One region of the Pseudomonas sp. ES4 genome, then DNA from elsewhere that is predicted to be linked to it. Evidence: predicted binding sites of a transcription regulator. Region 1 holds the regulator's gene; each other region holds the start of a gene.
What was found. Region 1 encodes FliA, which starts transcription of late flagellar genes. Its sites were predicted from a motif close to CTAAAGTTTNNNNNNNNNNNGCCGNTAA; they were not measured.

Region 1 (7,790 bases):
GCGCGCAGAACATCGCGCTGGTCAGCATGGACAGTTTCCGTATTGGTGCTCAGGAACAACTCAAGACGTTGGGCCGGATCCTCAATGTGTCGGTGACTCACGTCGATCCGGGGCAGTCACTGGTACAGGCGCTGGAGCCCTTGCTGCGCAAACGCGTGGTGCTGATCGATACCGCGGGCCTTCAGGCCAGCGATCCGGCACTGCGCATGCAGCTCGAAAGCCTGGCCGGTCGTGGCATCAAATCGAAAAATTATCTGGTTTTGGCAACCACCAGCCAAAAACAGGTTCTAACGGCCGCTTATCACAGTTACAAGCGTTGTGGGCTCGCTGGCTGCATCCTGACTAAACTGGATGAAACGGCAAGTCTGGGCGAGGTGTTGAGCCTGGCCATCAGTCATGAATTGCCGGTGGCCTACCTGACCGATGGCCCGCGGATCCCGGATGATTTGCATCTGCCGCGTCGTCATCAGTTGGTCAGTCGCGCCGTAAGCGTGCAAATGCAAGAAGAACCCAGCGAAGAAGCCATGGCTGACATGTTCGCTGATATTTACCACAGCCCGACCAAGCAGGTGGGCTGAGGTACTAATGACAGTTTTTGTACCTACATCGATGGCCTGCCATGCATTGTTCAGTTAATGAACGCGCAGCCAGTAATGTGGCCTCCGTCTAAGTAAGACAAGGTAAAGAAATTCATGGGCAGCATGCATCCCGTACAGGTGATCGCGGTGACCGGCGGCAAAGGTGGCGTCGGGAAGACTAACGTGTCAGTGAACTTGTCCCTGGCTCTAGCTGAGCTCGGTCGGCGCGTCATGCTGTTGGACGCCGATCTGGGGCTGGCGAACGTCGACGTCCTGCTGGGGCTGACACCCAAACGTACGTTGGCCGACGTGATCGAAGGCCGCTGCGAGCTGCGCGACGTACTGTTGCAGGGCCCTGGCGGCATCCGCATCGTTCCGGCCGCGTCCGGCACACAGAGCATGGTTCATTTGAGCCCGGCCCAGCACGCCGGCCTGATCCAGGCGTTCAGCGATATCGGCGACAACCTCGACGTGCTGGTGATCGACACCGCGGCGGGCATTGGTGACTCGGTCGTCAGTTTCGTCCGCGCAGCGCAAGAAGTCTTGCTGGTGGTCTGCGACGAACCGACCTCGATTACCGATGCTTACGCACTGATCAAACTGCTGAACCGCGATTACGGCATGAACCGCTTCCGCGTTCTGGCCAACATGGCCCAGAGCCCGCAGGAAGGGCGCAACCTGTTCGCCAAGTTGACCAAGGTCACGGATCGCTTCCTTGACGTCGCCTTACAATACGTCGGCGCGGTGCCTTACGACGAAAGCGTGCGCAAGGCTGTGCAGAAGCAGCGCGCCGTCTACGAAGCCTTCCCGCGGTCCAAGTGCTCACTGGCGTTCAAGGCCATTGCCCAGAAGGTCGATACCTGGCCGCTGCCTGCCAACCCGCGTGGGCACCTGGAGTTTTTCGTCGAGCGCCTCGTGCAACAGACCGCAGGACCTGTGCTATGACAGCCGGTGGCTACAACCTTTACAAGAAGTCGGCACGTGACGCGCAGTACGAGCTGATCGAGCGTTACGCGCCACTGGTTAAACGCATTGCCTACCACTTGCTGGCGCGTCTGCCGGCCAGTGTCCAGGTCGAAGACCTGATCCAGGCCGGGATGATCGGCCTGCTTGAAGTGTCGACCAAATACGACGCCAGCAAAGGCGCGAGTTTCGAGACGTACGCGGGCATTCGAATCCGCGGCGCGATGCTCGACGAAGTACGCAAGGGGGACTGGGCGCCACGTTCGGTCCACCGCAATACCCGGATGGTCAGCGACGCCATTCGCTCGATTGAAGCTAAAACCGGCCGTGACGCTAAAGATCACGAAGTTGCGGCCGAACTCCAATTGAGTCTCGACGATTATTACGGGATTTTGAACGACACCCTGGGTAGCCGGTTATTCAGTTTCGACGATCTGTTGCAGGACGGCGAACACGAAGGGCTGCACGAGGATGGCGCGAGTGCACATCTGGAGCCGTCACGCGATCTGGAAGATGAACGCTTCCAGGCGGCGCTGGCGGACGCGATTGCCAATTTGCCGGAGCGTGAGCGACTGGTGTTGGCGCTGTACTACGACGAAGAGCTGAACCTCAAGGAAATCGGTGAGGTCCTGGGGGTCAGCGAATCGCGGGTCAGCCAGTTACATAGCCAGTGCGCGGCCCGTTTGCGGGGGCGTTTGGGGGAGTGGCGAGCGCGCTGAAGGCAGTGTGGGGGCACTGCGAACGCGGCTGGTGGGGTGTTGAACCTTGCCGGTCACGATCTGTTGTGCTCCAGACAGTCATCGAGTGCATTGCCGGATTGATTGAAATGGCGTGTCCAGGTGCTGGGCGCGTTTAAGACTGCTTGGAGGTCGAATTGGACAAGAACATGAAAATCCTCATCGTTGATGACTTCTCAACGATGCGGCGGATCATAAAAAACCTGTTGCGTGACCTTGGGTTCACCAACACGGTCGAGGCTGACGATGGCATCACTGCGATCCCGGTCCTCAACAGCGGCAGCATCGACTTTCTGGTAACGGACTGGAACATGCCTGGCATGACCGGCATCGATCTGCTGCGTCACGTACGCGCGGATGAAAAGCTCAAGCACCTGCCAGTGCTGATGGTCACCGCTGAAGCCAAGCGCGAGCAGATCATCGAAGCGGCCCAGGCCGGTGTTAACGGCTATGTGGTCAAACCCTTCACGGCCCAGGCGTTGAAAGACAAAATCGAAAAGATTTTCGAACGCATCGGTTGATCCACTTCGCCACGGGGGAGCTATGGAGCATAACGAGTCTTCACAGGGCGATTTCGAATCGACCCTGAAAAAACACGCGGTCGAACTGGTCGAAAGCCTTGAAAAAGGCAGGTTCGGCGACGCTGTGCAACTGATCCATGAGCTCAATCAGACCCGTGACCGTGGCCTGTATCAGGAAGTGGGCAAGCTCACTCGCGAGCTGCATAGTGCGATCGTCAATTTCCAGATTGACCCGAACATGCCGCAAGCCGAGGAGGTCTCGCAGATCACGGATGCCACCGAGCGCTTGGGTTATGTGGTCAAGCTGACCGAAGCCGCGGCCAACCGCACCATGGACCTGGTGGAAAACGCCACGCCGCTGGTCAACGGCCTGAGCAACGAAGCCCAGGCCTTGAGCACCGATTGGGGACGGTTCATGCGTCGCGAAGTCGGGGCTGAAGAGTTCCGCGAGCTGGCTCGGCGAGTCGACGGTTTCCTGACACGCAGCAGCGAAGACAATCGCGTTGTGTCGAGCAACCTCAACGACATTCTGCTCGCTCAGGATTACCAGGACCTCACCGGTCAGGTGATCAAGCGCGTGACCCAACTGGTCACCGAAGTTGAAAGCAACCTGCTCAAGCTCGTGCTTATGGCCAGTCAGGTGGACCGCTTTGCGGGCATCGAACATGACCGTGAAGCGATGCTGGCAGAAAAAGATCCGCAAAAACATCTCTCTCAGGGTGAAGGTCCGCAGATTCATGCCGATAAAAGAGAAGACGTTGTGTCCGGTCAGGACGATGTAGACGATTTGCTTTCCAGCCTTGGATTCTAGGAGCACCCCTACACATGAGCTTCGGCGCCGATGAAGAGATCCTTCAGGATTTCCTGGTTGAGGCCGGCGAGATTCTAGAGCAACTGTCCGAACAGCTGGTCGAGCTTGAAAGCCGACCTGATGATGCGGACTTGCTCAATGCAATTTTTCGCGGTTTTCACACTGTAAAAGGAGGCGCCGGCTTCCTCCAGCTCAACGAGCTGGTGGAGTGCTGTCACATCGCCGAGAACGTGTTCGACATCCTGCGCAAGGGTGAGCGTCGCGTCGACTCGGAACTGATGGACGTGGTTCTTGAAGCGCTGGATGCGGTGAACGGCATGTTCACCGAAGTCCGCGAGCGCAGCCCGATCACGGCTGCCACACCAGAATTGCTGGCGGCACTGGCCCGTTTGGCCGAGCCGAAAACCGCCGATGAAACGGCACCGATCGCCGACGTGGTGGAAGAACCTGCCGCCGAGAGCGAGTCGGGTGACATCACCGATAACGAATTCGAACAACTGCTGGACTCGCTGAACGCCGTCAAGGCTCAGGCAGAAGCCCCGGCAGTTGTGCCAGCGCCGAGCAGCAATGCAGCGGGCAGCGACGAAATCACCGATGCCGAGTTCGAGTCGTTGCTCGATCAACTGCACGGTAAAGGCCAGTTCGCCGTCGATGCGGTAGCCTCGGCGCCAGCCGCACCGGTTGCCCCGAAAGCGCCAGGCGACAGCTCCGATATCACCGACGACGAGTTCGAAGCACTGCTCGATCAACTGCACGGCAAGGGCAACTTTGCCGTTGATGCGCTGGAGTCGGCCATTGCTGCGGTCCCGGCCCCGGCTGCGCCTACCGCAAAAGCGGCTGGCGGCGATCTGATCTCCGATCACGAGTTCGAATCGCTGCTCGACGAATTGCACGGCAAAGGCAAGTTCACTGAAGTCGGCACTGGCGCCGCTGTTTCGGCACCTGTCGCCAAGGCTCCTGCCGCTGCAGCGAAACCTGTCGCCAAAGCGCCCGAGCCGAAAGCCGAAGCGCCGAAGCCTGCTGCTACCCCGGCCCCGGCTCGTGCCGCGTCTGCGCCGCCAGCGGAAAAACCGGCCAGCGAAGCCGAGACCACCGTGCGCGTCGATACCGCACGTCTCGACGAAATCATGAACATGGTCGGCGAGTTGGTACTGGTGCGTAACCGTTTGGTCCGTCTGGGCCTCAACAGCGGCGACGAAGCCATGTCCAAGGCCGTGTCGAACCTCGACGTGGTCACGGCCGACCTGCAAACCGCGGTCATGAAGACCCGGATGCAACCGATCAAGAAGGTCTTCGGGCGCTTCCCACGTCTGGTTCGCGACCTGGCGCGCCAGCTCAAGAAAGAGATCAACCTGGAACTGGTCGGCGAAGAAACCGACCTCGACAAGAACCTCGTCGAGGCCCTGGCCGACCCGCTGGTCCACTTGGTGCGCAACTCGGTCGACCACGGCATTGAAGAGCCGGCCGAGCGTGAAGCGATGGGCAAGCCGCGCAGCGGCAAGGTGATCCTGTCCGCTGAACAGGAAGGCGACCACATCCTGCTGTCGATCTCCGATGACGGCAAGGGCATGGACGCCGACGTTCTGCGCGGCATTGCCGTGAAGAAAGGCTTGATGGACAAGGATGCGGCGGATCGCCTCAGCGAATCCGATTGCTTCAACCTGATCTTCGCGCCGGGCTTCTCGACCAAGACTGAAATTTCCGATGTCTCCGGACGCGGCGTGGGCATGGACGTGGTGAAAACCAAAATCGCCCAGCTCAACGGCACCATCAATATCTACTCGACCAAGGGCAAGGGCTCGAAGATCGTCATCAAGGTCCCGTTGACCCTGGCGATCATGCCGACGCTGATGGTCATGCTGGGCAACCAGGCGTTTGCGTTCCCGCTGGTGAACGTCAACGAGATCTTCCACCTCGACCTGTCGCGCACCAACGTGGTGGACGGCCAGGAAGTGGTGATCGTGCGGGACAAGGCGCTGCCATTGTTCTACCTCAAACGCTGGTTGGTCAGTTCCGCCGCTCACGAAGAGCAGCGCGAAGGCCATGTGGTGATCCTTTCGGTGGGCACTCAGCGGATCGGCTTCGTCGTCGATCAACTGGTGGGCCAGGAAGAAGTGGTCATCAAGCCATTGGGCAAAATGCTCCAGGGAACCCCGGGCATGTCCGGCGCCACCATCACCGGTGACGGCCGCATTGCGCTGATTCTCGATGTTCCGAGCATGCTCAAGCGTTACGCCGCACGGCGTATTTGATTCTGGTGGGGCGGGGCGACTGAGCCTCGCTCCGCCTAACGGAGTGTTTATGGCAGTTAAAGTCCTGGTGGTGGACGATTCGGGGTTTTTCCGCCGCCGCGTCTCGGAAATTCTTTCAGCGGATCCGAATATCCAGGTCGTCGGCACGGCGACCAACGGAAAAGAGGCGATTGATCAGGCGCTGGCCCTCAAGCCAGACGTGATCACCATGGACTACGAGATGCCGATGATGGATGGCATCACGGCAGTGCGGCACATCATGCAGCGCTGCCCGACCCCGGTGTTGATGTTCTCCTCGCTGACCCACGAAGGCGCTCGGGTCACCCTCGATGCGCTGGACGCTGGCGCGGTGGATTTCCTGCCGAAGAATTTCGAAGACATCTCCCGCAACCCGGAGAAGGTCAAGCAACTGCTGTGCGAAAAGATTCTCAGCATCTCGCGCAGTAACCGTCGCGCCAACACGTACAGCGCTCCGGCACCTGTAGCCGCACCCGCCCCGACGCCTGCTCCTTCGAGCGTCAGCAGCTACGGCAGCAGCGCGCCTGCGCGTCCGGCACCGGCGCCGATTCCGGCGCGTACCCCTGCGCCAGCCTCGTCGTCGCCAGCGCCGAAACGCAAAGCCTACAAACTGGTCGCCATCGGTACGTCCACTGGCGGCCCGGTTGCCTTGCAGCGGGTGCTGACCCAGTTGCCGGCCAATTTCCCCGCACCGATCGTATTGATCCAGCACATGCCGGCGGCCTTTACCAAGGCTTTCGCCGAGCGTCTGGACAAGCTCTGCCGCATCAGCGTCAAGGAAGCCGAGGATGGCGACATCCTGCGTCCGGGCCTGGCGTTGCTGGCGCCGGGTGGCAAGCAAATGATGATCGACGGCCGTGGCGCGGTGAAAATCCTGCCGGGCGACGAACGCCTGAACTACAAGCCGTGCGTGGACATCACCTTCGGTTCCGCGGCCAAGTCTTACGGTGACAAAGTTCTGGCGGTCGTATTGACCGGCATGGGCGCCGATGGTCGTGAAGGCGCGCGTCTGCTCAAACAGGGCGGCAGTGCAATCTGGGCGCAGGATGAAGCCAGCTGCGTGATCTACGGCATGCCGATGGCCATCGTCAAAGCCGAACTCGCTGACGCGGTGTACAGCCTGGACGATATTGGCAAGCATTTGGTCGAGGCTTGTATCTGATGGATGTTTTAAGCCTCATCGGGATCATCATGGCGTTCGTCGCCATTATTGGCGGCAACTACCTTGAAGGCGGCCACCTCGGCGCCCTGGCCAACGGCCCGGCGGCGTTGATCGTTATCGGCGGAACCGTCGGTGCGGCGCTACTGCAGTCACCGATGAGTGCCTTCAAGCGCGCCATGCAGATTCTGGCCTGGATCCTGTTTCCACCTCGCGTAGACCTCGCCGGTGGCGTCGATCGCGTCGTCAACTGGAGCCTGACCGCACGCAAGGAAGGCCTGCTGGGTCTGGAAGGGGTGGCCGACGCGGAACCTGACAACTACTCGCGCAAAGGCCTGCAACTGCTGGTGGACGGCGCCGAGCCGGAAGCGATTCGCAGCATTCTGGAAGTGGATTTCTACACCCAGGAAAGCCGCGATATCGAAGCCGCCAAAGTCTTCGAAAGCATGGGCGGCTACGCGCCGACCATCGGCATCATCGGTGCGGTGATGGGCCTGATCCACGTGATGGGCAACCTGGCCGATCCCTCGCAACTGGGTAGCGGCATTGCCGTGGCCTTCGTCGCGACCATCTATGGCGTGGCCAGTGCCAACCTGGTGCTGCTGCCGATTGCCGCCAAACTCAAGGCTGTTGCTTTGCGGCAGTCGCGTTATCGCGAAATGTTGTTGGAAGGCATTCTGTCGATCGCCGAAGGTGAAAACCCTCGCTCTATTGAGTTGAAGCTTCAAGGCTTCATGGATTGATGGGGGTA
Region 2 (7,790 bases), on a different contig from region 1:
CGCAGTGAGCTGCTAGAGCAACGCACCCGCGACGCCGAAGAGGGCCGCGCCAGGACTGAACTGGCCCGCCAGCGCGTCGAACAGGTGCTGAATCAGGCCTTGTTGGGCCAAGTATTGCCGCAGCGGGTGGTGGCGTTTGTCCAGGAAGCGTGGAGCCAGGTGTTGCTGCTGACGTGCCTCAAGCACGGCGATCAGGCGGCCGAATGGCACGCCGATGTGCAGACCATGGAGCAATTGATCTGGAGCGTGCAGCGTCATGATGAGCCCGATGCGAGCCAGCGCTTGTTGGCGCTGGTGCCTGGCTTGCTCAAGTCGTTGCGCGACGGGTTGAGCCGTTCGGCCTTCGATCCGTTCGCCACCAGCGAATTTTTCAGTGAGCTGGAAGCCTTGCACGTTCAGCTGTTCGAACGTCCAGGGCCAAAGCTTGCACAGTCTGTCGATACGCCGGTAATGGTCGAAGTGCAGCAGGAAGTTGTCCTGCGAACCGCCGACGAAGGGCCGGTCGATACGGCGTCAGTGCGCTTGCCGGAAGACGATGCCGGCCTGCTTCAGGTCGATCAACTGCGGTTGGGGGGCTGGGTCGAGTTTCAGGAAGACGAGGAAAACACCCTTCGCTGCAAACTGGCGGCGATCATTGAAGCCACCGGCAAATACATTTTCGTCAACCGCACCGGGATGAAAGTGCTGGAACGCAGCCGCACCGGCCTGGCGCTGGAATTCCGTCGTGGCGCGGTGCGCACACTGGACGACACTTTGCTGTTCGACCGGGCGCTGGAGTCGGTGATTGGCAACCTGCGGCGCCTCAATCGCGGCAAGTGATCGCGCCCGGAGGGTCTATCGCGGCATACTGGGCGCCAACACAGTCGTCGTTGAAGGAACCTGTATGCAGTTGGACCCCGCGAGCGGTTGGTGTCAGGGCGTAGATATTTGCCCATCGCCCAACTTCAATGCGCGCCCCTCGGATGAAATTTCCCTGCTGGTGATCCACAACATCAGTCTGCCGCCTGCGCAATTCGCCACCGGCAAGGTGCAGGCGTTTTTCCAGAATCGTCTGGATGTCACGGAACATCCCTACTTTGAAGGGATCGCCGACCTGCGTGTATCTGCGCACTTTCTGATCGAACGTGACGGCACCGTCACTCAGTTTGTCTCTTGTCTTGAGCGAGCCTGGCATGCCGGCGTCTCGAGTTTCGAAGGACGGGAAACCTGTAACGATTTTTCCGTGGGCATTGAACTTGAAGGCACGGATGATCTGCCGTTCACCGATGCCCAGTATCAAGCGTTGACGACCCTGACCCGGCAGTTGCAAAGCACGTTCACGGCCATCACCGCAGAGCGCATTTGCGGGCATAGCGACATTGCACCGGGGCGTAAAACCGATCCCGGGCCTGCATTCGACTGGGCACGCTATCGCGCCGCCCTGGCAAAAGAGGAACAACAATGAGTTTTTTGGTGTTGCTGTTGGCGGTCTGGATCGAGAAATTCTCGGCCCTGCGTCATCGGATTCAGCGCGATGGTGGATGGGTTCGCGAGCTGAACAAGCTTGAGGTCAGTCCGCGTCTGGCGAAAAGTCCGTGGCTGATCCTGGTGATACTGGTGTTGTTGCCAGTGGCATTGCTGGGTTTGCTGCTACTGGTACTGGACCCGGTGGCTTACGGTCTGCTGGCGTTGCCGGTGCACCTGCTGGTGGTGATTTACAGTCTGGGCCGCGGTGATCTGCTGGCCGGTCTGGGGCCGTTTCGCGATGCCTGGCGCCGGGAAGACCTGCAAGCGGCCGCTCATGTAGCGGACCGTGATGTGGGTATCTGCGCCGATAGCGGCGAACAATTGCTGGAACGGGTCGAAGGGCATTTGCTGTGGGAGGCTTATCAGGGCTTTTTCGCGGTGATTTTCTGGTACTTCCTGCTGGGGCCGGTCGCAGCCCTGAGCTATCGACTGCTGGCCCTGGCCGAAGAACACGGGCAGACCCCGGCCGTGGTCGAGCGCGCCGCAAAACTGCGTCATGCGTTCGACTGGGTGCCGGTGCGTCTGTTGGCGGCGAGTTTTGCGTTGGTCGGCAACTTTGTCGCGGTCGGCCGGGTTATGTTGAACGAGCTGCTGAACTGGAACATCAGCGCCGCCCAATTGATCGAGAAGGTGGGCTTGGTGGCCGGTGAAATTCCGGCGCCAATGGTCGGGCCTGACGGCATCAACAGCCTCGACCGGATCTGGGAACTTCTGCTGCGCGCGGCAGTGCTCTGGTACGCCGGTTTCGCGCTGTGGACCGTTCTTGCTTAGTTCTGGAGTGGACTCCGTTGTGGTGAGGGGGCTTGCCCCCGTTGGGTCGCGAAGCGGCCCCTAGCATTTTTCCAGTCAAACTGTGCAATCAGGTTCTGCGACTGCTTCGCAGCCGAACGGGGGCAAGCCCCCTCGCCACAGGGGTATCTATCGTCCTAAGTGTGCATCTCGCCGTTAACCTTAAGTTACAAAACCTCCCGCCGATTTAAGCTATACAGAGACAGCGCCGAATAGTGGCTATCTGCTCTCGACCTGCGCCTGCCAATAAAAATAAGAAATCGAAGGGAGACTTCATAGTGAAGAGCTTGCTCTATCCCGCCGTCGCGCTGATGAACCGCCTGAGCTTTGGCATGAAGTTCAGCCTGATCAGCGTGCTGTTCCTTGTGCCGATGCTGGTGACCAACTTCTATCTGGTGCGCGATTCTTATCGAGAATTCCAGGGCACCCGGGTCGAGCTGCAGAGCCTTGACCTGTTGGGCAGCAGCCTGACGTTGCGGCGCGATCTGGAAACCCTGAACAACCTGGTGCAGATCAACGTCACCCTTGGTCAGTCCGGCAAGGCCGGCAATGTCGAGTCGCAGATCAGTACCCTGGGGCAAAATGTGCTGACCCGTTTGCAAGGGCTGACGGCGATGACCACGGACCCCGAGCAGATCACGGTTTTCGATGGCAAACGCGATGAGATGATCGCCGCGTTCAAGGCCCAGCAAGCGGAAAGCTCCCTGCAAAGCAAAAGTGCGATGATCGGCAAGTTGCTCGGCAACGCCCAAATTTTCAGCCAGGTCATCGCCAGTCAGGCCGGCCTCAGCCGCGACACCCAGAGCGACATGCGCCAGCTCAGCGAACTCATTACCAATGTCACCCCGCCCGTGACCCAGCTTCTGGGCGAAGGCCGGGCGATGGGCTCTTTTTCGCTGGGGCAGGGTTTTCTCAACTCGGCATCGAGTACCCGTTTTGATGAGTTGCTGGCGCAGATCGAAAAACTGCAGGCCGAATATGCCCTGAAGTTGCAGGACGCGCTGGGCTCCAGCAAAGCGGCACGCGAAACCCTGGCGGCTCAGGCCGAAAACAGCAAGGCATCGCTGAAAAAGGCCAGTGAACTGTTCGAAGAACAGGTCGTGATGGCCGACACGCTGGATGCGCCGTGGCAGGGTTTTTACGACCAGGTCACGGGCCTGATGGACCAGACCTACCAACTCAATGAAGCGACCCTGAAGTTTCTTGGCACCCAGCTGCAGCAGCGACTGGAGCAGAACCGCACTCACATGGTCTTGCAGGCCTTGGCGCTGTCGGTGGTGTTCGTGTTGATTTTTTACCTCTATGGCGGCTTCTACGCCTCGACCCGCACCACCCTCAAGCGTCTTGGCGCGGTGATGGACAAGGTCGCGGCCGGCGACATGACAGTGACCTTCAGCGCCAACAGCCGCGATGAACTGGGCGAGCTGGGCGAGGTGTTCAACGGCACCGTGAAGAAAATTCATGACCTGATCGAGCGGGTTGGCCAGACCGTCAGTGAGGTCGAGCGCCAGGCCGGGCAGGTGGAGAACGTTTCCGCCCGGAGCAACCAGGCGGTGGCGGGACAGCGCACGCAGATCGAGCAGGTCGCCACGGCCATGAACCAGATGTCCGCCACCTCCCTGGAGGTTGCACGCAGTGCCGCGGCAGCGGTCAGCAGCGCTCATAGCGTCAACGATGAGACCATCAGCGGGCGTGGGCTGGTGGAGTCCCAGCAGGGCAGCATCGCGGCACTGGCCAGCGAGATCGACCAGTCGGTGCTGGTGATCAATCAACTGGCCAGCGACAGCCAGTCCATCAGCCGTGTGCTGGAGGTGATCAAGAGCATCGCCGAACAGACCAACCTCTTGGCGCTCAACGCGGCCATCGAAGCCGCTCGGGCCGGTGAGCAAGGTCGTGGTTTTGCGGTGGTGGCGGACGAGGTCCGGACCCTGGCCAAGCGCACCCAGCAATCGACCGAGGAAATCGAGCAGATGATCGCCAAGCTGCACAGCGGAGTCGGCGCTGCGGTGAAGGCGATGGGGACCAGTCATCAGATGGCCAACGGCACGGTGGGGCAGTCGGAAAAGGTTCAGCAAGCGCTGGAAAACATCCTCGGTGCGGTCGGCATGATCGTCGATCAGAACCAACAGATCGCCGCCGCGGTAGAGCAGCAGACCGCCGTGGCCCATGACATCGACCAGAATATTGTCGAAATCAACCGCGCCGGTGAGCGTACTGCCGAAGGTGCGCACCAGACTGAGGATGCCAGTCGTGCGTTGTCGGCTCAGGTGGTGGAATTGAAGCAGCTGATCAGCGCGTTCCTGGTTTAAGCAGGATCGTTCCCACGCTCTGCGTGGGAATGCAGCCCGGGACGCTCCGCGTCCCAAAAGTCGTGACGCAGAGCGTCACAGGAGGCGTTACCACGCAGAGCGTGGGAACGATCGGTGACTAACGCCAGTTGAACAGTTCACAGGCATTTGCAGTGCTGGCGACGGCCAGTTGTTCAGGCGTGATCGCCATGATCCCCGCCAGCGCCGTACAGATCGCCGGCAGATGCGCCGGACTATTCCGTTGACCGGGGAACATGGCGGGCGCCATGTCCGGCGAGTCGGTTTCCAGGACCACTGATTCAAGCGGCAGTTCGGCCAGCACACGATGCATGCGCAAGGCCTGAGGCCAGGTCGCGGCACCACCCAAACCCAGTTTGAAACCAAGCTTGATGTACTCGCGGGCCTCTTCCTTGCTGCCGGCGAAGGCATGAATGATCCCCGCGCGTTTCAAGCGAAACCGCTTGAGCGTGGCAATCACCGCCGCGTGGCTGCGTCGCACATGAATCAGCGCGGGAAGATTGAAGTCCGCCGCCAGTTGCAGCTGCGCATCGAACAGCACCTGTTGGCGTTCACGATCCAGGGTTTCGATAAAGTAATCCAGGCCAATCTCGCCCACCGCGCACAACTGTCGATGACCCGCCAACCGAGTCAGCCAATCACCCAGTTCGTGTAAGTCTTCAGGGCGATGATCATCCAGATACACCGGATGCAAACCGAACGCCGCATACAGGTCGGGATCGCTTTGCACCAGGTCCCAGACCCGCTGCCAATTGCCCTGATAAACCCCCAGCACCACCATCCGCCGCACTCCGAGGGCGCGGCTCTCGGCCAACACCGCCGCGCGATCCTCGTCGAAGTCCGGAAAGTCCAGATGAGTGTGGCTGTCGATCAGCTCCACGGTTCAGTCCTGGCGAATACGCTGCTTGAAGGTCCGCGCGATGGCCTGCACGCCGGGTTGGTAATCCGATTGCTCGATGGCGGCCAGGGCCAGTTCCAGCGCCTTGTCGGCGATGAGCTGATGTTGCTGGGCCATGGCGTTGACCGGCAGCGGCAGGAAATCCAGCAACTGCGTGTCGCCGAAGGTGCCGAGGCGCAACGGGCGGGTTTTGAGCGGGAAGTCGTGCAAGGCATCGAACACGCCCTGAAGCAGCACGTAGGACGTGGTCACCAGCGCATCCGGCAAATGGCCCAGACGCTGTAGCAGTTCTTCCATCAACTGTTTGCCGCACTCACGGCTGAACGACTCGCCGTGCTCGATCAGCACCTCGCCTTTGAACCCGTTCAACGCTCCTTTGAAACCGGCCGCCCGCTCCTGGCTGATGCTCAGTTCGGGGCGTGCGCCGATCAGTGCGATCTGCTTGGGCAACGGGGCCAGTAGACTGCGGGTCAGTTGCAGGCTGGCCTCGCGGTCATCACTGATCACTGAGCAGAAATGCTCAGGCTCCATGACCCGGTCGATCGCGATGATCGGAATGCCCTTGGCCTGCAACTGGCGGTAGCTGTCATCGCCGGCCGGCAGGCAACTGGCAACGATCAATGCATCGCAGCGCCGGGCCCGGAACAGCTTCAGCAATTGTCGTTCGCTGTCCGGTGCATCGTCGGAACTGGCGATCAGCAGCTGATAGCCGCGAGCCCGGGCGCCTTGTTCCAGCAGTTTGGCGATGCGCGCGTAACTGGGGTTTTCCAGGTCCGGCAGAATGAAACCCAAGGTGCGGGTGTGCCGACTGCGCAACCCGGCGGCCTGCGGATTGGGCGTAAAGCCATGTTCTTCAACGACCGCGCGTACGCGCTCGACGGTGGCACTGCTGATACGTTGTTGTTCTGCCTTGCCATTGATGACGTAGCTGGCGGTGGTTACGGACACACCGGCCAACTGGGCGATATCACTGAGTTTCAACCCGGTTTTTCCTTGTTTTTTCGAGCTTGCCTCGACATTTTCGCCAATCCTACCCGATTAAGGCAGACGACCATCGTCGCGACGCATCCGACAATTGGACTTCAAGGATGAGACATAATCGAGTAACGTGCCAATCATTCTAGATTAAACGTTTCAGCAAGCGTATTTTCTACGTTATGGGCTTCTTTGCCGGTTCTGCCGCGAAACCGCCAAAAGTGATGACCAAGAGCCTAAGCTGAATCATTCAAAACAATACCTGGCGTCACAAGACGCCAAAAAGGAGAAAGCATGCTCGAGCTCACTATAGAGCAGATATCCATGGGCCAATCGGCCGTGGATAAGTCCGCAGCGTTGCACCTGCTGGCGCAGCATCTGGTCACCGATGGTCTGGTGGCCGAGGGTTACCTCGCCGGGTTGCAGGCGCGCGAGGCCCAGGGCTCGACCTTTCTCGGTCAAGGTATTGCCATCCCTCACGGTACGCCGGAAACCCGCGATCTGGTGTTTTCCACCGGCGTGCGGCTGATGCAGTTCCCTGAAGGCGTGGACTGGGGCGACGGTCAGATCGTCTACCTGGCGATTGGTATTGCGGCCAAATCCGATGAACACCTGCGCTTGCTGCAACTGCTGACCCGCGCCCTCGGCGAAACCGACCTGGGCCAGGCGCTACGCCGCGCCAGTTCCGCCGAAGCCTTGTTGAAACTGCTGCAAGGCGCGCCGCAAGAACTGGCGCTGGATGCCCAGATGATCGGCCTCGGTGTGTCCGCCGACGACTTCGAAGAGCTGGTCTGGCGCGGTGCACGTTTGCTGCGTCAGGCCGATTGTGTGAGCAACGGTTTCTCCGCCGTGTTGCAGCAGGTCGACGCGCTGCCGCTGGGCGATGGGCTGTGGTGGTTGCACAGCGAGCAAACGGTCAAGCGTCCGGGCCTGGCCTTCGTCACGCCGGACAAACCGATGCGTTACCTTGGTCAGCCGCTCAGCGGTCTGTTCTGCCTGGCCAGCCTCGGTGAAGCTCACCAAGCCTTGCTCGAACGCCTTTGTGCGTTGCTGATCGAAGGTCGCGGCCACGAACTGGGCCGCGCCACCAGCAGCCGTAAAGTCCTTGAAGTCCTGGGCGGTGAACTGCCAGCCGATTGGCCGAGCGCTCGCATCGCCCTGGCCAACGCCCACGGCTTGCACGCGCGTCCGGCGAAGATCCTCGCGCAACTGGCGAAAAGCTTTGAAGGTGAAATCCGCGTACGCATCGTCGATGGCCAGGACAGCGCGGTGTCGGTGAAGAGCTTGAGCAAACT
Region 3 (7,790 bases), on a different contig from region 1:
GATAGGTGTCACGAAACCACAGGGTTTCGTTGGTGGTCATGGCATCCACCACCATCTCGCGCAAACCGCTGCGCGGCTGGGTCTGGATGCGCTGGACCAGCTCACCGAGGGACTTGATGCCTTGCTGTTCCATCAGTTTGTTGAGACGGCTCGAGACCAGGTATTGCTTGTTTTCACCAAGCAAAATGCCACAGGCTTTTTCCAGGAAGACCCGGAACTGTTCGAAATCCAAATTACCCGTAGACAAAGATGCCGCCTCTTAAATCGTATTAACCGTTAGGGGCAAAAGGCCCCTAGCTGATGTCTGCTGCCTTGATCCGGTTGACTACCCGGGATGCCAGGTCATCAGGACGGAATTTGGCAAGGAAGTCATCGGCACCGACCTTCTTGACCATCGCCTGATTGAATACACCGGACAACGAAGTATGCAGGATGATGTGAAGCTTTTGCATGCGAGGGTCGTTGCGGATCTCGGCCGTGAGGGTGTACCCGTCCATCTCCGGCATCTCGATGTCGGAAATCATCATCAGGAACTCTTCTTCCGGCTTCTTGCCCTCGTCGACCAGCTTGCGCAGGTAATCCAGCGCTTGCCGACCGTCGTTCAACGCCACCACTTCGACACCGACCGTCTGCAGGCAACGGGTCACCTGCTTGCGCGCCACCGACGAGTCATCGACCGTCAGCACTCGCAAAGAGAGCGCCTTGTGCTGGGTTTCGACATCCACTACGCCGACGGAAATCGCTTCCGGTGTCGGCGCCACTTCTGCCAGCACTTTCTCGACGTCGATGATTTCGACTAACTGATTGTCGACCCGAGTCACAGCTGTCAGGTAATGATCGCGTCCCGTGCCCTTGGGTGGCGGATGAATCTCCTCCCAGTTCATGTTGACGATGCGTTCCACTGACCGCACCAGGAAACCCTGGGTCTTGGTGTTGTACTCCGTGATGATCACGAAGGGATTGCTTTGATCTTTCAACGCACCGGAGCCGGTCGCCATCGCCAGATCAAGAATCGGAATGGTCGCCCCCCGAATACTTGCCACACCGCACACGACAGGACTGGATTTTGGCATCAGCGTCAGTTTGGGGCATTGCAGCACCTCCCGAACCTTGAACACGTTGATCCCATACAGCTGCTGGCCGTCGAGACGGAACAACAACAGCTCAAGGCGATTCTGCCCTACCAGTTGCGTGCGCTGGTTTACCGCATCCATTACCCCAGCCATGCACAGACTCCTACACCAACGCTTAAGTGTGTTGCGACGCGCATTCATCACTAAACGGCACGGCGCTTGCTTTTTAACTCTTATGAACACAGAACCGACATTTTTCCGACGCCTGACATCAAACGCCCGCAAATTGCTTTGCGCGGTGTCGGCCGTCTGCCTGTTCAACGCTGGCTGCCCTGCCCTTGCTGACGCGGTTACCTTGCCTGACATGCTTATCGGCGTCACCCAGGGCTTTCTTGAATTCACCGTAGAAGACTATCTGGCCACCAGTCAAACGGAAGGCCGCTACGAGATCGAGGTCAAGCAGCTCGATCCACGGCTGCGCATGCCCATGTGCGACAAGGAATTGACAGCGTCCCTGGAGAGCCCGGCCACGCCGCTGGGCCGGGTTACGGTCAAGGTTCGCTGCGAAGGCGCGTCGCCCTGGACGGTCTTCGTACCCGCTCAAGTGCGCCTGTTTCGTGACATTGTGACCACCACCCGCCCGCTACGACGCGCCGGTATCGTCGAGCCTCAGGATGTGACCCTGCGCGAGCGTGACATCAGCCTGATCAGCCAGGGCTACCTGACTTCCGTCGATCAGGCGATCGGGCAAAAACTTACCCGACCAATGGTCGCCGACCAGGTCATGACCCTGGTGCACATGGAACAGGCAGAAGTCATCAGCAAGGGCGACCAGGTGGTGATTACCGCCCGCAGTGGCACGCTGAGCGTGCGCATGCCGGGTGAAGCACTGTCCAACGGCGGCTTGCGCGAACAGATCCGGGTGAAAAACCTCAACTCCCAGCGGGTCATCAAGGCGCAAGTCATCGCGCCCGGCCAGGTGGAAGTAGCGATGTAGAGGACTCTGTATTTGTGAAGAAGTGGCGCGCCACTCGACTGTTCCCTAGACTGTGCCCTATGCAGGGCAAGCGCTGACGCGCGCAAGCTCATTGATAATTGGGCCTAAAGTTTTCCCGGGTATGGCCGAAAACATGGCAAGCGTCCAAATACCCAGAGGTTTTTTGTCATGGTCATCGATTTCAGCCGTTTAAACAGTTCCTCGTCACTTACCGGTAGTACGCGTACCAGCGCCGCGAAGGAAACTGCCGAAGCCGGCAAGCCCGCACCGCTGAATACCCCGGCCGAACAGGCCAGTACCGTCAAAAGCGGGGAATCGGTACATCTCAGCAATGAGGCTCAACAGTTGCAGAAGGTCACTGACAAGCTGCGCGATCAGCCTGCCGTCGACAACGCCCGCGTGGCCGAGTTGAAAGCAGCGATTGCCGATGGCAGCTACAAAGTCGACAGCAACCGTGTAGCCAGCAAACTGCTCAACTTCGAAGCCCAGCGCTAGGCCAAGGCCTGCGCCAGGCTTTTGGACGCTTAAAACCCAAGGCCAGCCATGCACGACACTAATTTACTGCAACTGATCACCGACGATTTCGCTCCGGCACAGCACTTGCTGGAGTTACTGCAAACCGAGTCCCTCGCCTTGCACGGTCGCGACATGCCTCTGCTCGAAGAGATTCTGGCGCAGAAACAGGCATTGATCATTTTGCTCGATCAGCATGGCCGCAAGCGCAGTGAAATCCTCGCCAGCCTCAACCTGCCGACCAATCGCGATGGCCTGGAGCAACTTGCCAGCCATTCGAGCATTGGCGATCAGTTGCTGGAACAGAGCGATGTATTGACCGATCTTCTGGCTCAGTGCCAGGCGGCCAACGTCAAGAATGGCCAGTCGATCCTGGTGCAACAGGCCGCGACGGCCAATCAGTTGAAAATCCTCAACGGCGGCGAGCCGCCAGCGCTCTACGATGCGCGCGGATCAACCTCCATGCTTGCGAAGCCACGTCCGCTCAGCCAGGCATGAGCCTGCTGAAAGCGCGCACTATCAAGACGCGCAAACTGCTGGCAATATGCTGGCCAGCCGTAGTCATATTTTGCCTGGAGATCGATGAACCGTGTTCAATGCCTTAAGCGCGGACGATGCTCCGCAGCCACCCAAGGTGCTCACCACGCCGTTGGAAATCTCCGGCACCCTGCGCCAGCTGCAAGACAGCCATGATCCGCTGATCATCACGTTCCATGAGCGCAGCCAGCGCTTCCAGAGTTATCTGGTGGACATTGACCGTGACAGCAACATGATTGCCCTGGACGAAATGATTCCCCGCGATGGTGAACGCTTCCTGCTCGCCGGCGAACCGTTCAAGGTCGAAGGCTTTCACGACGGCGTGCGCATTGCCTGGGAAAGCAACGGCCCGTTGACCATCGACGAATCCGGTGGCGGTCGCTGCTACCGTGGCGCCCTGCCCGCCGAGGTGGTTTACCACCAGCGTCGCAATGCATTCCGCGCAGCATTGAAGCTGGCACAACTGGTCAACGTCGATCTGGGCGGTGAAAAGCTCAAGTCGCCGATCAGCGGCAAGCTCCTGGATATTTCTGCCACCGGCTGCAAGTTGCGCTTCGAAGGCGACATCACCGATAGCCTGCAACTGGGTCAGGTCTATGACCGCTTCATCGCCGCCCTGCCCTTTGGCAACATGACGGCCCCCGTCGAGCTGCGTTACCTGCACTTCGAAGAAAGGATCTCCACCACCTTCGCTGGCGTGCGCTTTCACAACATGAGCGGGCTGGTACAGCGGCAAGTCGAACGGTTCGTCTATCAGCTGCAACGCGAAGCTCGGCGCTTCGACAAAGACGACATGTAATAAGACGCTTCAATAGAAAACGGGCAGTCCCTTGCGGTGACTGCCCGTTTTTTTATGCGTTGTTTTTATGCGTTATGGCCTTGCCTCGGTAAAACTTTGCTCGCGAGATGTATCTGAGTCTTCTTGCGGCGGATCGGTTTCGGGCTCGGATTCAGGTACCGGGTCCGGCTCAGGGTTGATCGGGTTCTGCATCTGCTCCTGAACCACCTGCTCATCGACCCGCGGGTCAAGGCAAGCCACCAACGGCGAACTCGACATACTGTCCGGCATGGCAACGTGATGCAGCGGCGCATCGTCCACCACATGCAGGTTGGTTACCGCTTTCGGACGAATTCGCCACACCAGCACCAACGCGAAGAAACTGAAGAAGGCATAGAGCATGTGGCTGCCGAACAGCTTCATCAGCACCCCGGCCACCAGCGGTCCGATACTGGCGCCGACGCCGTAGGTTACCAACAGCATCGCCGTCAGGGACACCCGGCGATCGCCCTCGACGTGGTCATTGGAGAACGCCACCGCCAACGGATACAGGCAGAACATCACCAGCGAACAGAAGAACCCGGTGATAAACAAAATCTCCAGCGGTACCTGTTGCATGATGGCCAGCGGCAGCGCGGTAAGCGCCAGGGCCAAGGCAAAACAGCGGATCAACAGCGCCCGGTCATAACGGTCGGACAGCCAGCCCAAAGGCCATTGCACCAGCAAGCCCGCAAAAATGCAGCTACCCATGAACAGACCGACCTGCTCCGTGGACAACCCCTGCTGTGAGGCATACAACGGTGCCAGACCGTAGAACGAACCGATGATCAGCCCTGCCCCCAGCACCGTGCTCAACGACTGCGGCACGCGCTTGATGAAGAACCGCGGCTCCATCGGTGCCGGGTGCAACGGCGCCGGGTGAATCCGCCGGGTCAGGGCCACCGGCACCAGGCACAGCGCGAAGCACAAGGCGACGAGCATCAGCAATTCAAGGCCCAGGGCCGGGTGCATGACCAGAATCAATTGACCCAACACCAGCCCCAGGTACGAGGCGATCATGTAGCCGCTGAACACCGTCCCGCGCTGCGAGGCTTCAGCCTGCTCATTGAGCCAGCTTTCGATGACCATGTATTGGCACATCATGCCGAGGCCGACGATGACCCGCAGAAAGATCCAGGCCGGCAACCAGTCCACCAGGCCATGACCCAGCACCGCCGCACCGACAATCCCGGCGCAGGCAGAATAGGCGCGAATATGCCCGACCCGGGCAATCAGTCGGTGGCCGATCTTGCCACCCAGCACCAGGCCGCAATAGTTGGCGGCCATCAACGCACCGACCCACAGGCTGTCGACGCTGTCGGCGGCCAGGCGCAAGGCCAGGTAAGTACTCAACAGACCAGAGCCGATCAACATCATCAGCGAGGCAAAATAAAGCGCTCGAAAGGGTTTCCAGATTTGGCGCATCGGCGTTCCGAGCGGCTCCTTGCAGTGAGTTTCGGGCTACCGACAAACGATAGCCTGATGTCGACGGATCGTCAGGCCTGGGCCGCTAAAACACGCCGTTCCCAGGGAGTAATTTCATCAAGGAAGCTGGTCAATTCCATGGTCTTCGAGGCGATGTAGCCTTCGATGAACTCCTTGCCAAACAGTTCCATCGCCAATTGGCTACGTTTCAGACGTTCAAGAGCGGCATGCAAGGTACACGGCAACGAAAGATTGTCCGGTACTTCAAATTCACCCTGGATCGGCTCGCCAGGCTCCAGCTTGTGTTCAATGCCATGCAACCCCGCGGCAAGGCTGGCGGCGATCGCCAGGTAAGGATTTGCATCAGCCCCCGGCAAGCGGTTCTCGACCCGACGAGCGGCGGGCGAACTGGCCGGAATACGCAATCCCGCCGCCCGGTTGTCGTGGGACCAGCAGGCATTATTCGGTGATGCGAAGGGATGGCACAAGCGCTGATACGAGTTCACATTCGGTGCGAACAACGCCGTGAAATCCGCCATGCCGGCCTGCTGACCCGCGATGAAATGACGGAAGGTCGCCGTCGGCTCACCTGCCTTGTCGCTGAACACGTTACGCCCGCTGCCGATCTCGATGATGCTCTGGTGAATATGCATCGAACTGCCCGGCGTGTGCGCCAGCGGCTTGGCCATGCAAACCACGGTCAGGCCATGCTTGAGCGCGACTTCTTTAAGCAGATGTTTGAACAGCAGTGTCTGGTCGGCCAACAGCAGTGGATCGCCGTGCAGCAGGTTGATCTCGAACTGACTGACGCCCATCTCGTGCATGAAGGTATCGCGCGGCAAGCCCAGGGCCGCCATGCAGGCGTAGACTTCAGTGAAGAACGGCCGCAAACCATTGTTGGAACTGATACTGAACGCCGAATGACCGTCCTCGCGACGACCGTCCAAGCCCAGCGGCGGCTGAAAAGGTTGGGTCGGGTCGGTGTTGGGCGCGAAGACAAAAAATTCCAGCTCGGTCGCCACCACCGGCGCCAGGCCGAGAGCCGTGTAACGCGCGATCACGGCTTTGAGTTGGCCGCGGGTCGACAGAGACGAGCTTTCGCCGGTCAGCTCGTGCGCATCGCAAATAGCCAAGGCTCGCGGTTGCTGGCTCCACGGCAAGCGATGGATCTGTGCAGGATCGGGCACCAGCGCCAGGTCGCCATCATCGCTGCCGTAAAAGCGCGCTGGCGGATATCCGCCCATGATGCATTGCAGCAGCACTCCCCGCGCCATCTGCAAACGCCGCCCCTCGAGAAAGCCTTCGGCAGTCATTACCTTGCCACGGGGTACGCCATTCAAATCCGGCGTGACACATTCAATCTCATCAATGCCCGTCAATCGCTGTGCGAGTGAACGATGGCCATCGGTCGTCATGACGCAATCCTTTGTTGTTGTGCGAGCCGCGAACGGCGACCCGAACAAAATAGGCTCCGCCTGTTCGGAATATCAAGCAGCGGCCAACAAAAAGACTCGTCAGGGGAGGTAAAGGCTGAACACGCCGCCGCCCAGCGAGCCGCCATTGCTGATTTCGGTGCGACCGCCCACGCCGTTGCGCTGATGAAGTGCCGCAATCCGCCCGGCAAAGTACAGGCCCAGGCCAGTGCTTCCGCTGCTGTGGTTGATGCCCTGCACGTAATCGGCCTGACGCTCGATCATCCCGGGCGGATAACCCTCGCCATCATCGTTGACGGTCAGCACCAATTGCCCGGCTTCATCGCTGACGCTGATCAACACTGCGTGGCGGGCGTAACGGATGGCGTTGTTGATGCTGTTGCCCAGCACCGAAGCGATCAGCTCCCGATCGAAGAAACCCAGAGGGCTCAGTGGGTCCACTTCATAGGTCGCGATGATGCCGCGACTGGCGAACACGTCCTGGTGGCAGGCCAATTGCGCTTCGATGAAGTCATCCAGTTCATGGTAGGCCGGTTGCAACGGCATCTGGTTGACCCCGAGTTTGTACAGCCCCAGCAACTGCACGAGCATGCCATTGAGGTGTGCGAACTCGAATTCGATCACGCCCTGCTCCGGGGTGTGCTGTTGCGGATCCGGCAAACGCGCCAGCCATTGGCTGTGGGCCTGCATCAGCATCGCCAGGGAGTTCTTCATGTCGTGCACGGTGGAGGCAATCACCGTGGAAAAATCGAGTGCCTGTTCGCTGTTGTTCATTCGCCAAACGCCTTGCTTCGCAACTTCTGATAACGGGGGAAACGCGCATCCGTGTCCGGCATCAGGCCGACCATTTTCAGGCACGTCCGACATTCCTCCAGCTCCGCCGAAGGGACACTGGTGTCGGTGCCGTGCAGCAGCGACTGCGCCATGTTCAGCGCGATGCTGATGTTCTTCGGTTGCAGCGCCAGGGCTTTGCGGAACACCTGCCGCGCCTCCAC
Region 4 (7,790 bases), on a different contig from region 1:
GGTGGCCATTTCGATGATGACGTCGGTATCAGGGTTCAGACCGGTCATTTCCAGGTCGATCCAGATCAGATTCTGCGGGTTTTGCATGTGTCGGCTCCTAGGCAATGCTGCGCAGTTTAGCCTAGGGCGGCGGCCGGGCGTGCTAAACTCGCGGCCGTTTTACCTAATCGCTGCATTCTTGATACGGAACACCCATGGCCAAACGCCAACTCAATCGTCGTCAAAACTGGCGCATCGAAAAGATTCAGGGCGAACGCGCTGCCCGCGCCGCCAAACGCGAGTCCTCGGCTGTCGAGGCACTTGAAGGTGGCGACCTGGGTCCGGAACAAACCGGCCTGGTGATCGCGCACTTCGGTGTGCAGGTCGAAGTCGAAGCCCTCGATGGCGATCTGGCCGGCCAGGTGTTCCGCTGCCATTTGCGCGCCAACCTGCCTGCGCTGGTGACCGGCGATCAGGTGGTCTGGCGTGCCGGCAACCAGGGTATCGGCGTGATCGTGGCGCAACTGCCGCGTAAAACCGAACTCTGCCGTCCGGACAGCCGTGGCCAGCTCAAGCCTGTCGCCGCCAACGTCGACATGATCGTCATCGTCTTCGCGCCGCTGCCCGAGCCCCATGCCAACCTGATCGACCGTTATCTGGTCGCCGCTGAGCACGCCGGGATTCGTCCGCTGCTGCTGCTCAACAAGTTCGACCTGATCGACGAGCAGAACGCCCCGGCGTTGAATGCCTTGCTGGCGGTTTACCGCACGCTGGGTTACCCGGTGCTGGAAGTCTCGGCCCACCACGGCAATGGCATGGAGCAATTGCAGGCACAACTGGACGGGCACATCAGCGTATTCGTCGGCCAATCCGGCGTCGGCAAATCCTCGCTGGTCAACACTCTGCTGCCGGAAGTCGAAGCCCGTGTCGGCCCGCTGTCCGAGCTGTCCGGCCAGGGCACTCACACCACCACGACCGCGCGGCTGTTCCACTTCCCCGGCGGCGGTGAGTTGATCGACTCCCCGGGTATCCGCGAATTCGGCCTGGGCCACGTCAGCCGTGCCGACGTCGAAGCTGGCTTCATCGAGTTCAACGACCTGATCGGCACCTGCCGCTTCCGCGACTGCAAGCACGACCGCGAGCCGGGTTGCGCATTGCTCAAGGCCCTGGAAGAAGGCCGCGTGCAGCAGCAACGGATGAACAGCTATCGCTCGATCATCGCGAGTTTGCCGGAAACCAGCTACTAGACCGGCACAAAACCTGTGGGACCGTGCACACACTGAAAATGAAGTGGCTTCCAAACCAGTGAAAGCCGCAAAAAAAAGCCGACATCACTGTCGGCTTTTTCATGGGTCACTGCTTCGGCGGCTCACCCGGCTTCGGTGCCGGATCCTCGAACAGATTCAACCGCTGCCGAAGCTCATGCGCCGGCAACGGCTCTTTATCCGCCGGCAGCGCATTCGGATCGGCTGGCGTGGCGGGCACTTCGCCCGGGCCGCCCTGCCCTTGTGTCGGCGCTGGCTCTGGAGCCGGTTCCGCACCTTGCGAACCTTCTATGGCACGCTGGGCTTTCTTGGTCAGCACCACGATGTCGATACGGCGGTTGACCGGGTTGAACGGGTTCTTGCGATCGAACAGGGCTGACGAGGCATAACCGACGACCCGCGCCACCTGAGTGTCTGGATAACTACCTGCGACCAGCGCACGACGTGCTGCGTTGGCGCGGTTGGCCGAGAGTTCCCAGTTACCGAAATCACCCGTGCCCGAATACGGCTTGGCATCGGTGTGGCCGCTGATGCTGATCTTGTTCGGCACCGCTTTGATGGTGTCGGCCATGGCCAGGAGGATGTCTTCGAAGTACGGCTTCAAACGCGCTGAGCCTGAGTCGAACATCGGCCGGTTTTCGGCATCCACGATCTGGATGCGCAAACCATCCGATGTAATTTCGAACAGGATCTGGTCTTTGAATTTCTTCAGTTGCGGGTTCTCTTCGACCTTGTTCTGCAGTTCTTGCAGCAACAGCTCGAGACGTTCCTTCTCGACCTGTTCGGCCATGCCCTCAACCTGCTCGGCGTCGATGGTCACCTTGTCTGGCTGCGGCTGGGATTTCACCTCGGGGTTGAGCGTGCTCTCCGGCGCCAGGGTCGGTGTGCCGCCCAGGTCGATGATGTACGGCGTGCCGCTTTCGGAAAAGCCGACCGGGTCCTTGAAGTAACCGGCGATGGCGATCTTCTGTTCAGGCGTTGCGGTGGACAGCAGCCACAGCACCAGGAAGAACGCCATCATCGCCGTCGCGAAGTCGGCGAAGGCGATTTTCCAGGCGCCCCCGTGATGCCCGCCGGCGATGCGCTTGACGCGCTTGATGATTATCGGCTGGTTATTTTCCATGCCTTAACGTCCGCGAACCGCTTGTTCCAGCTCAGCGAAGCTAGGACGGTGCGCCGGGTACAGAACTTTACGACCGAACTCCACCGCCAGCGATGGCGGCATACCGGAAGCCGAAGCGACCAGCGAGGCTTTGATGGCTTCGTAGACGTTGAGTTCTTCCTTGGCATCGTGGGCCAGGGAGTGGGCCAGCGGACCGAAGAAACCGTACGCGGCGAGAATACCGAAGAAGGTACCGACGAGGGCCGCACCGACGTGCAGGCCGATGGATTTCTGATCGCCTTCACCCAGCGAAGCCATGGTCACCACGATACCCAGTACCGCCGCGACGATACCGAAACCGGGCATGGCGTCGGCAATACCGTTCACCGCGTGGGACGGATGCTCGAGGTCTTCCTTGAGGCTGTAAAGCTCCATGTCGAACAGGCCTTCAAGCTCATGGGGCGCCATGTTGCCGGAGGACATGATGCGCAGGTAATCGCAGATGAATGCGGTCATGCGTTCGTCTTTGAGCACGGCCGGATACTTGGCGAAGATCGGGCTCGCAGCAGCGTCTTCGATGTCGCCTTCGATGGCCATCATGCCTTCGCGGCGGCTCTTGTTGAGGATCTCGTAGATCAGGCCCAGCACTTCCAGATAGAACGTGTGGCTGAAACGCGAAGTGAACATGCCCAGGGATTTCTTGAGCACGTGCATGGTCATGTAACTGGGGTTGGCCTGGAGGAATGCGCCGAGGGCCGCACCACCAATAATCAACACCTCGAAGGGCTGAATCAGGGCGGCAATTTTGCCGTGGGAGAGCACGTATCCGCCGAGCACGCTCGCGAATACGACGATGATGCCGATTATTTTAGCCATAGGTAGGAGAGCACTTACTGAGTCGGGTTCAAGGTCATATTCGGAAGTTAAAAAATCTCTTCTTCTACTTATCGGCAAAACTGCGCCAGACTATAGCCAGTTCAGGCGAAAAGCCAATTTGGCCCGCTCCGGGCATAGGTAATGCAGACGGTGATCGCGTCCAGACATGGCTAACGAAACGAACGTTCCAATTCCAAAACCGACCACTCTCGAAGGCTGGGTCAAGCTTCTCGATGGCGTGCGCCTGCCGGTTCCGCAAGCCAGTCATGACCGTGTCTGCAAGGCCATCGCCAACAGTCGCAGCTCTCTGCGCGATATCGCCGAACTGATACAGGACAGCCCGGCGCTGGCCTTGAGCGTGATTCGCGAAGCCAATCGCCACACCCATGGCAGCATGACCGAACCTGCGGAAAACCTTGAGGTGGCGATCAATCGCCTCGGTTTGAAACGCACCGAAGAACTGCTCGCCCGGTTGCCTGCCCTGCCGCAATCGGAGATCCCGATTGCCCTGCGTCAGCTGCAGCTGATCAGCCAGCACGCGACCCAACAGGCCAACGGTTTTTTCGCCAGTCGCCTGGCGCGACTGTGGCAGGACATCCACTGGGGCAGCCTGCTGTTTCTCTCGCCACTGTGGCCGATGGCATTGACTCATCCGCAGTTGCTCGAAGAGTGGGAGCTGCGGGTCATGCACAAAGGCGAGTCGGCACACAACGTTGAAAAGCAATTGTTCGGCACGCGTCTGCTGGAAATCTGCCTGGCGCTCGTGGACATCTGGCGCCTGCCGATCTGGGTGCAGCAGGGTTATCGGCTGCTGCTCAACGAGCAGCGTGAGCTGGTGAAAGTGCTGCGCATCGCGCGCGACAGCGATCATCCATTGCGCCAGCAGAACCGCCTCGATGACGACCCGACGCTGCGTCGCTGGCTCAATCAGCCGGCCAATACGGTGCTGCTGGCCAACGGTCTGGCGCTGTCGGCGCAGCAGTCCTGGAACAGTCCACACAGTGAGCGCTGGCAGTTCCTGACCAGCCTTTACCTGCAAATGCCGATGGACGAAGTGCAGCAGCAGTTGCACCAACAGGCCGCCAACAGCGCCCGCCATCACGCCATGCCAGACCTTTGGCACCCCGCCGTTTCGCTGATCTGGCCGTGGGGCATGAACCGCGTGCACGCAGGCTTGCTGCCGGCCCCGGCGCCGACCGCCGAAGACCTGGCGAAATGGCGCAGACAATGCGCCGAGCTGCTGGTCGAGCCCAGCCGCTTCACCAATGCCATGCACTTGACCACGTCTGCCCGGGACGCTTTGGTCGCGTGCGGCATGCGTCGGGTGATGATCCTGATGGCCGACCGCACCCACGCCAATCTGCGAGTGCACCAGACGGCCGGGCTGCCAAAGGAAGCGGCCGGCCTGAATTTTGTCGTCAGCCAAAGCACCGTGCTGCAACGCCTGCTCTCGCAACAAGCCCAGGTGCACCTGACGCCGACCAACAACGCACAATTCTCGGCCATGCTGCCGGCCAGCCTGCGCTCGCAGTTCGGCGGCGAACACCTGCTGCTACGCTCACTGGTCAATAACGGCCGGGTGATCATGATTGTGGTGGCGGATCAGGGCGGCGGACCGTTCTCTGAAATCACCGTACAAGCCTTCGGCAAAACCGCGCAGTGCATCGAAAAGGCACTGCACAGCTTTAGTCACCGCTAGCAACGAAAGCCGCATCGGCCTGTAGCAGCTGTCGAGCCCCGGCGAGGCTGCGTTCGGCTGCGAAGCAGTCGTAAAATCAGGGATTGCGGTATATCCGGCAGATCGCATTCGCCAGGTTCACGACTGCTTCGCAGCCTCGCCGGGGCTCGACAGCTGCTACAAGCCCCGTTGTTTCCCCTGCCGAAATAACTGATAACAGGCCCTCATGACGCTGCTATACAATCCTCCCCTTTGTGCTCTGGAGACCTCACATGTCTGACTTCTCTGGCTTGCCGCTGGTGATCGAGCCGAGCGACTTGCTCCCGCGTCTCGACGCCCGCGAACTGATTCTGGTAGACCTGACCAGCAGCGCCCGCTATGCCGAAGGGCATATCCCCGGTGCGCGTTTTGTCGATCCGAAACGCACGCAACTCGGTCATGCGCCTGCGCCGGGACTGATGCCGCCGCAAGCGGCGCTCGAAGCGTTGTTCGGTGAGCTGGGACACAACCCTGATGCGGTCTACGTCGTCTATGACGACGAAGGCGGCGGTTGGGCCGGGCGCTTTATCTGGCTGCTGGATGTCATCGGCCACAGCAAGTACCACTATGTCGACGGCGGCCTGAAGGCCTGGCTGGCAGAAGGCTTGCCCATGTCGATCCAGATCCCGGCTCCGGTCGGCGGCCCGGTTGCGTTGACCCTGCACGACGAACCCACTGCCACCCGCGAATACCTGCAAAGCCGTCTCGGTGCCGCCGACCTGGCGATCTGGGATGCACGCGGGCCGCTGGAATACTCCGGTGAGAAAGTCCTGGCAGCCAAGGGCGGGCACATTCCCGGCGCGGTCAATTTCGAATGGACCGCGGGCATGGATCAGGCGCGCAACCTGCGCATCCGCACCGACATGCCGCAGATCCTGGAAAAACTCGGGATCAGCAAAGACAAAGAAGTGATTACCCACTGCCAGACTCACCATCGTTCTGGCTTCACCTATCTGGTGGCCAAATCCCTCGGTTATCCGCGGGTCAAAGGCTACGCCGGTTCCTGGGGCGAATGGGGCAACCATCCCGATACGCCCGTAGAGCTTTAAGGTTTTTAAGGACAGTTAATGAATAAGCGTTTGTTTATCCTCAGCCAATACCTGCTGCCCCATCACTTGCTGTCGCGCCTGGCCGGCTGCATTGCCGAATGCCGCGTGCGCTGGTTCAAGAACGCCTTCACCGCCTGGTTCGCCAAGCGTTATCAGGTGGACATGTCCCAGGCGCTGGTCGAAGACCTGACTGCCTACGAACACTTCAACGCATTCTTCACCCGCGCCTTGAAGGACGGCGCTCGCCCGCTGGACGAGACGCCTGGCGCGATCCTCAGCCCGGCCGACGGTGCGGTCAGCCAACTCGGCCCGATCGAACACGGTCGCGTGTTCCAGGCCAAGGGCCACAGCTTCAGCGTGCTGGAATTGCTGGGCGGCGACGCTGCCAACGCAGCGCCGTTCATGGGCGGCGATTTCGCGACTATTTATCTGTCGCCGAAGGACTACCACCGCGTGCACATGCCGTTGGCCGGCACCTTGCGCGAGATGGTCTACATCCCGGGCCGGATCTTCTCGGTCAACCAGACCACCGCCGAAAACGTTCCGGAACTGTTCGCCCGTAACGAGCGTGTGGCGTGCATTTTCGACACCGAGCGCGGGCCGATGGCCGTGGTGCTGGTGGGCGCAATGATCGTTGCGTCGATCGAGACCGTCTGGGCCGGGCTGGTCACGCCGCCGAAACGCGAGCTGAAAACCTTCCGCTACGACGAAGCTGCCCGTGCGCCGATCCATTTGGAGAAAGGTGCAGAACTGGGTCGCTTCAAACTGGGTTCGACCGCTGTCGTGCTGTTCGGGCCTGATCAAGTGAAGTGGGCTGAAGAGCTGGCGGCCGGTTCGCCGGTGCAGATGGGCCAGGGCATGGGCCTGGCAAAAGACTGATCACTGATCCGACCCCGCGAACGTCTTCGCGGGGTCGGACATTTCGGTGGTGCCGTTACTCTATCTGTCCACGGAAGCCGATTGGCCCTTCGTTGGCGTAGGTATTGGTGCCACTGAGGTTTTTCCCTCCATCACTGGAGGTCACGCTCAACGCCACAACGTTCTGATTATCACGGCCGCCGATGACCCATTTGCCACCCGGATGCCATGGAGCGTCGTTGCCGCCCCACTGATTTTCAACGTTGTACTGGTTCTGACCCGTGCGCTGAGCCTTGAAGCCAATGGGACCTTCACCCGCATACGTCATGGTGCCGGTGAAACTCTTGCCGCCATCGCCCGATTTGATCTCGATCGCGACAACGTTCTGGTTGTCCCGCGCGCCTAGCGTCCAGTCTCCGCCCGGATGCCAGGGTGCCGAACTACCGCCCCATTGATTTGCCACTACGTATCTAGACATAAACTTCATCTCCTTGAAGTTACAAGAGACCTGCCCTGCGTAGGCAGCAGGCCGTACGACTGTGCGTATCCAGTCGCACGACTGTCAGATTAGTAGTACGCCCGGATGACACTCGACTGACAGACAAACGGTAAAAATCCATAGCTGCTACAGTCAGATCATTCACTGCCCATTTACCGGTTGGAGTTTTTTCACGGCATGAATGAGACCAGCCCCCATCTTCTGCTACGCGCGCCCGTTCCGCTGCAGGTGCGCCTGTCGTTCTGTGAAGCCACCCCGCGCGATCTCAAGCGCTGGATCGCCAATCTGCCCAAAGCCAACATCGGTGAAACCGCTCGTCAGCTATATAAAGGCTTGAGCGAACTCAATCAGCTGTTCACACCCAGCGACAATCGCCTGCAATTGCTCGAACTGCTGCGGCCTGAGGTGTATTACGTCTGCAAACACCTTGAGCAGCATTTCCTGC

Region 2: the regulator FliA is predicted to act here: its motif matches at 2,457-2,484, upstream of ACQ4OB_RS14445 (methyl-accepting chemotaxis protein).
Region 3: the regulator FliA is predicted to act here: its motif matches at 2,175-2,202, upstream of flgM (flagellar biosynthesis anti-sigma factor FlgM).
Region 4: the regulator FliA is predicted to act here: its motif matches at 3,291-3,318, upstream of motA (flagellar motor stator protein MotA).

The regions. Positions count from the first base shown of each region.
Region 1 is NZ_JBOBDO010000021.1:34,584-42,373, reverse strand. It holds gene flhF (flagellar biosynthesis protein FlhF) at 1-578, shown strand, start outside; gene fleN (flagellar synthesis regulator FleN) at 693-1,523, shown strand; gene fliA (RNA polymerase sigma factor FliA) at 1,520-2,260, shown strand; gene ACQ4OB_RS21235 (chemotaxis response regulator CheY) at 2,428-2,799, shown strand; gene ACQ4OB_RS21230 (protein phosphatase CheZ) at 2,822-3,610, shown strand; gene ACQ4OB_RS21225 (chemotaxis protein CheA) at 3,625-5,862, shown strand; gene ACQ4OB_RS21220 (protein-glutamate methylesterase/protein-glutamine glutaminase) at 5,912-7,042, shown strand; gene ACQ4OB_RS21215 (flagellar motor protein) at 7,042-7,782, shown strand.
Region 2 is NZ_JBOBDO010000011.1:57,716-65,505, reverse strand. It holds gene ACQ4OB_RS14460 (DUF1631 domain-containing protein) at 1-819, shown strand, start outside; gene ampD (1,6-anhydro-N-acetylmuramyl-L-alanine amidase AmpD) at 884-1,444, shown strand; gene ampE (regulatory signaling modulator protein AmpE) at 1,441-2,277, shown strand; gene ACQ4OB_RS14445 (methyl-accepting chemotaxis protein) at 2,574-4,604, shown strand; gene ACQ4OB_RS14440 (TatD family hydrolase) at 4,723-5,502, opposite strand; gene cra (catabolite repressor/activator) at 5,506-6,501, opposite strand; gene ptsP (phosphoenolpyruvate--protein phosphotransferase) at 6,790-7,790, shown strand, end outside.
Region 3 is NZ_JBOBDO010000014.1:136,295-144,084, forward strand. It holds gene cheR (protein-glutamate O-methyltransferase CheR) at 1-247, opposite strand, end outside; gene ACQ4OB_RS17120 (chemotaxis protein CheV) at 294-1,226, opposite strand; gene flgA (flagellar basal body P-ring formation chaperone FlgA) at 1,309-2,070, shown strand; gene flgM (flagellar biosynthesis anti-sigma factor FlgM) at 2,239-2,565, shown strand; gene ACQ4OB_RS17135 (flagella synthesis protein FlgN) at 2,614-3,081, shown strand; gene ACQ4OB_RS17140 (flagellar brake protein) at 3,173-3,919, shown strand; gene ACQ4OB_RS17145 (MFS transporter) at 3,992-5,362, opposite strand; gene ACQ4OB_RS17150 (glutamine synthetase family protein) at 5,434-6,675, opposite strand; gene ACQ4OB_RS17155 (sensor histidine kinase) at 6,877-7,569, opposite strand; gene ACQ4OB_RS17160 (tetratricopeptide repeat-containing response regulator) at 7,566-7,790, opposite strand, start outside.
Region 4 is NZ_JBOBDO010000016.1:74,943-82,732, forward strand. It holds gene orn (oligoribonuclease) at 1-87, opposite strand, end outside; gene rsgA (small ribosomal subunit biogenesis GTPase RsgA) at 195-1,226, shown strand; gene motB (flagellar motor protein MotB) at 1,333-2,367, opposite strand; gene motA (flagellar motor stator protein MotA) at 2,371-3,222, opposite strand; gene ACQ4OB_RS18175 (HDOD domain-containing protein) at 3,389-4,921, shown strand; gene ACQ4OB_RS18180 (rhodanese-like domain-containing protein) at 5,173-5,988, shown strand; gene asd (archaetidylserine decarboxylase) at 6,007-6,867, shown strand; gene ACQ4OB_RS18190 (lectin OAA family protein) at 6,923-7,324, opposite strand; gene ACQ4OB_RS18195 (molecular chaperone) at 7,523-7,790, shown strand, end outside.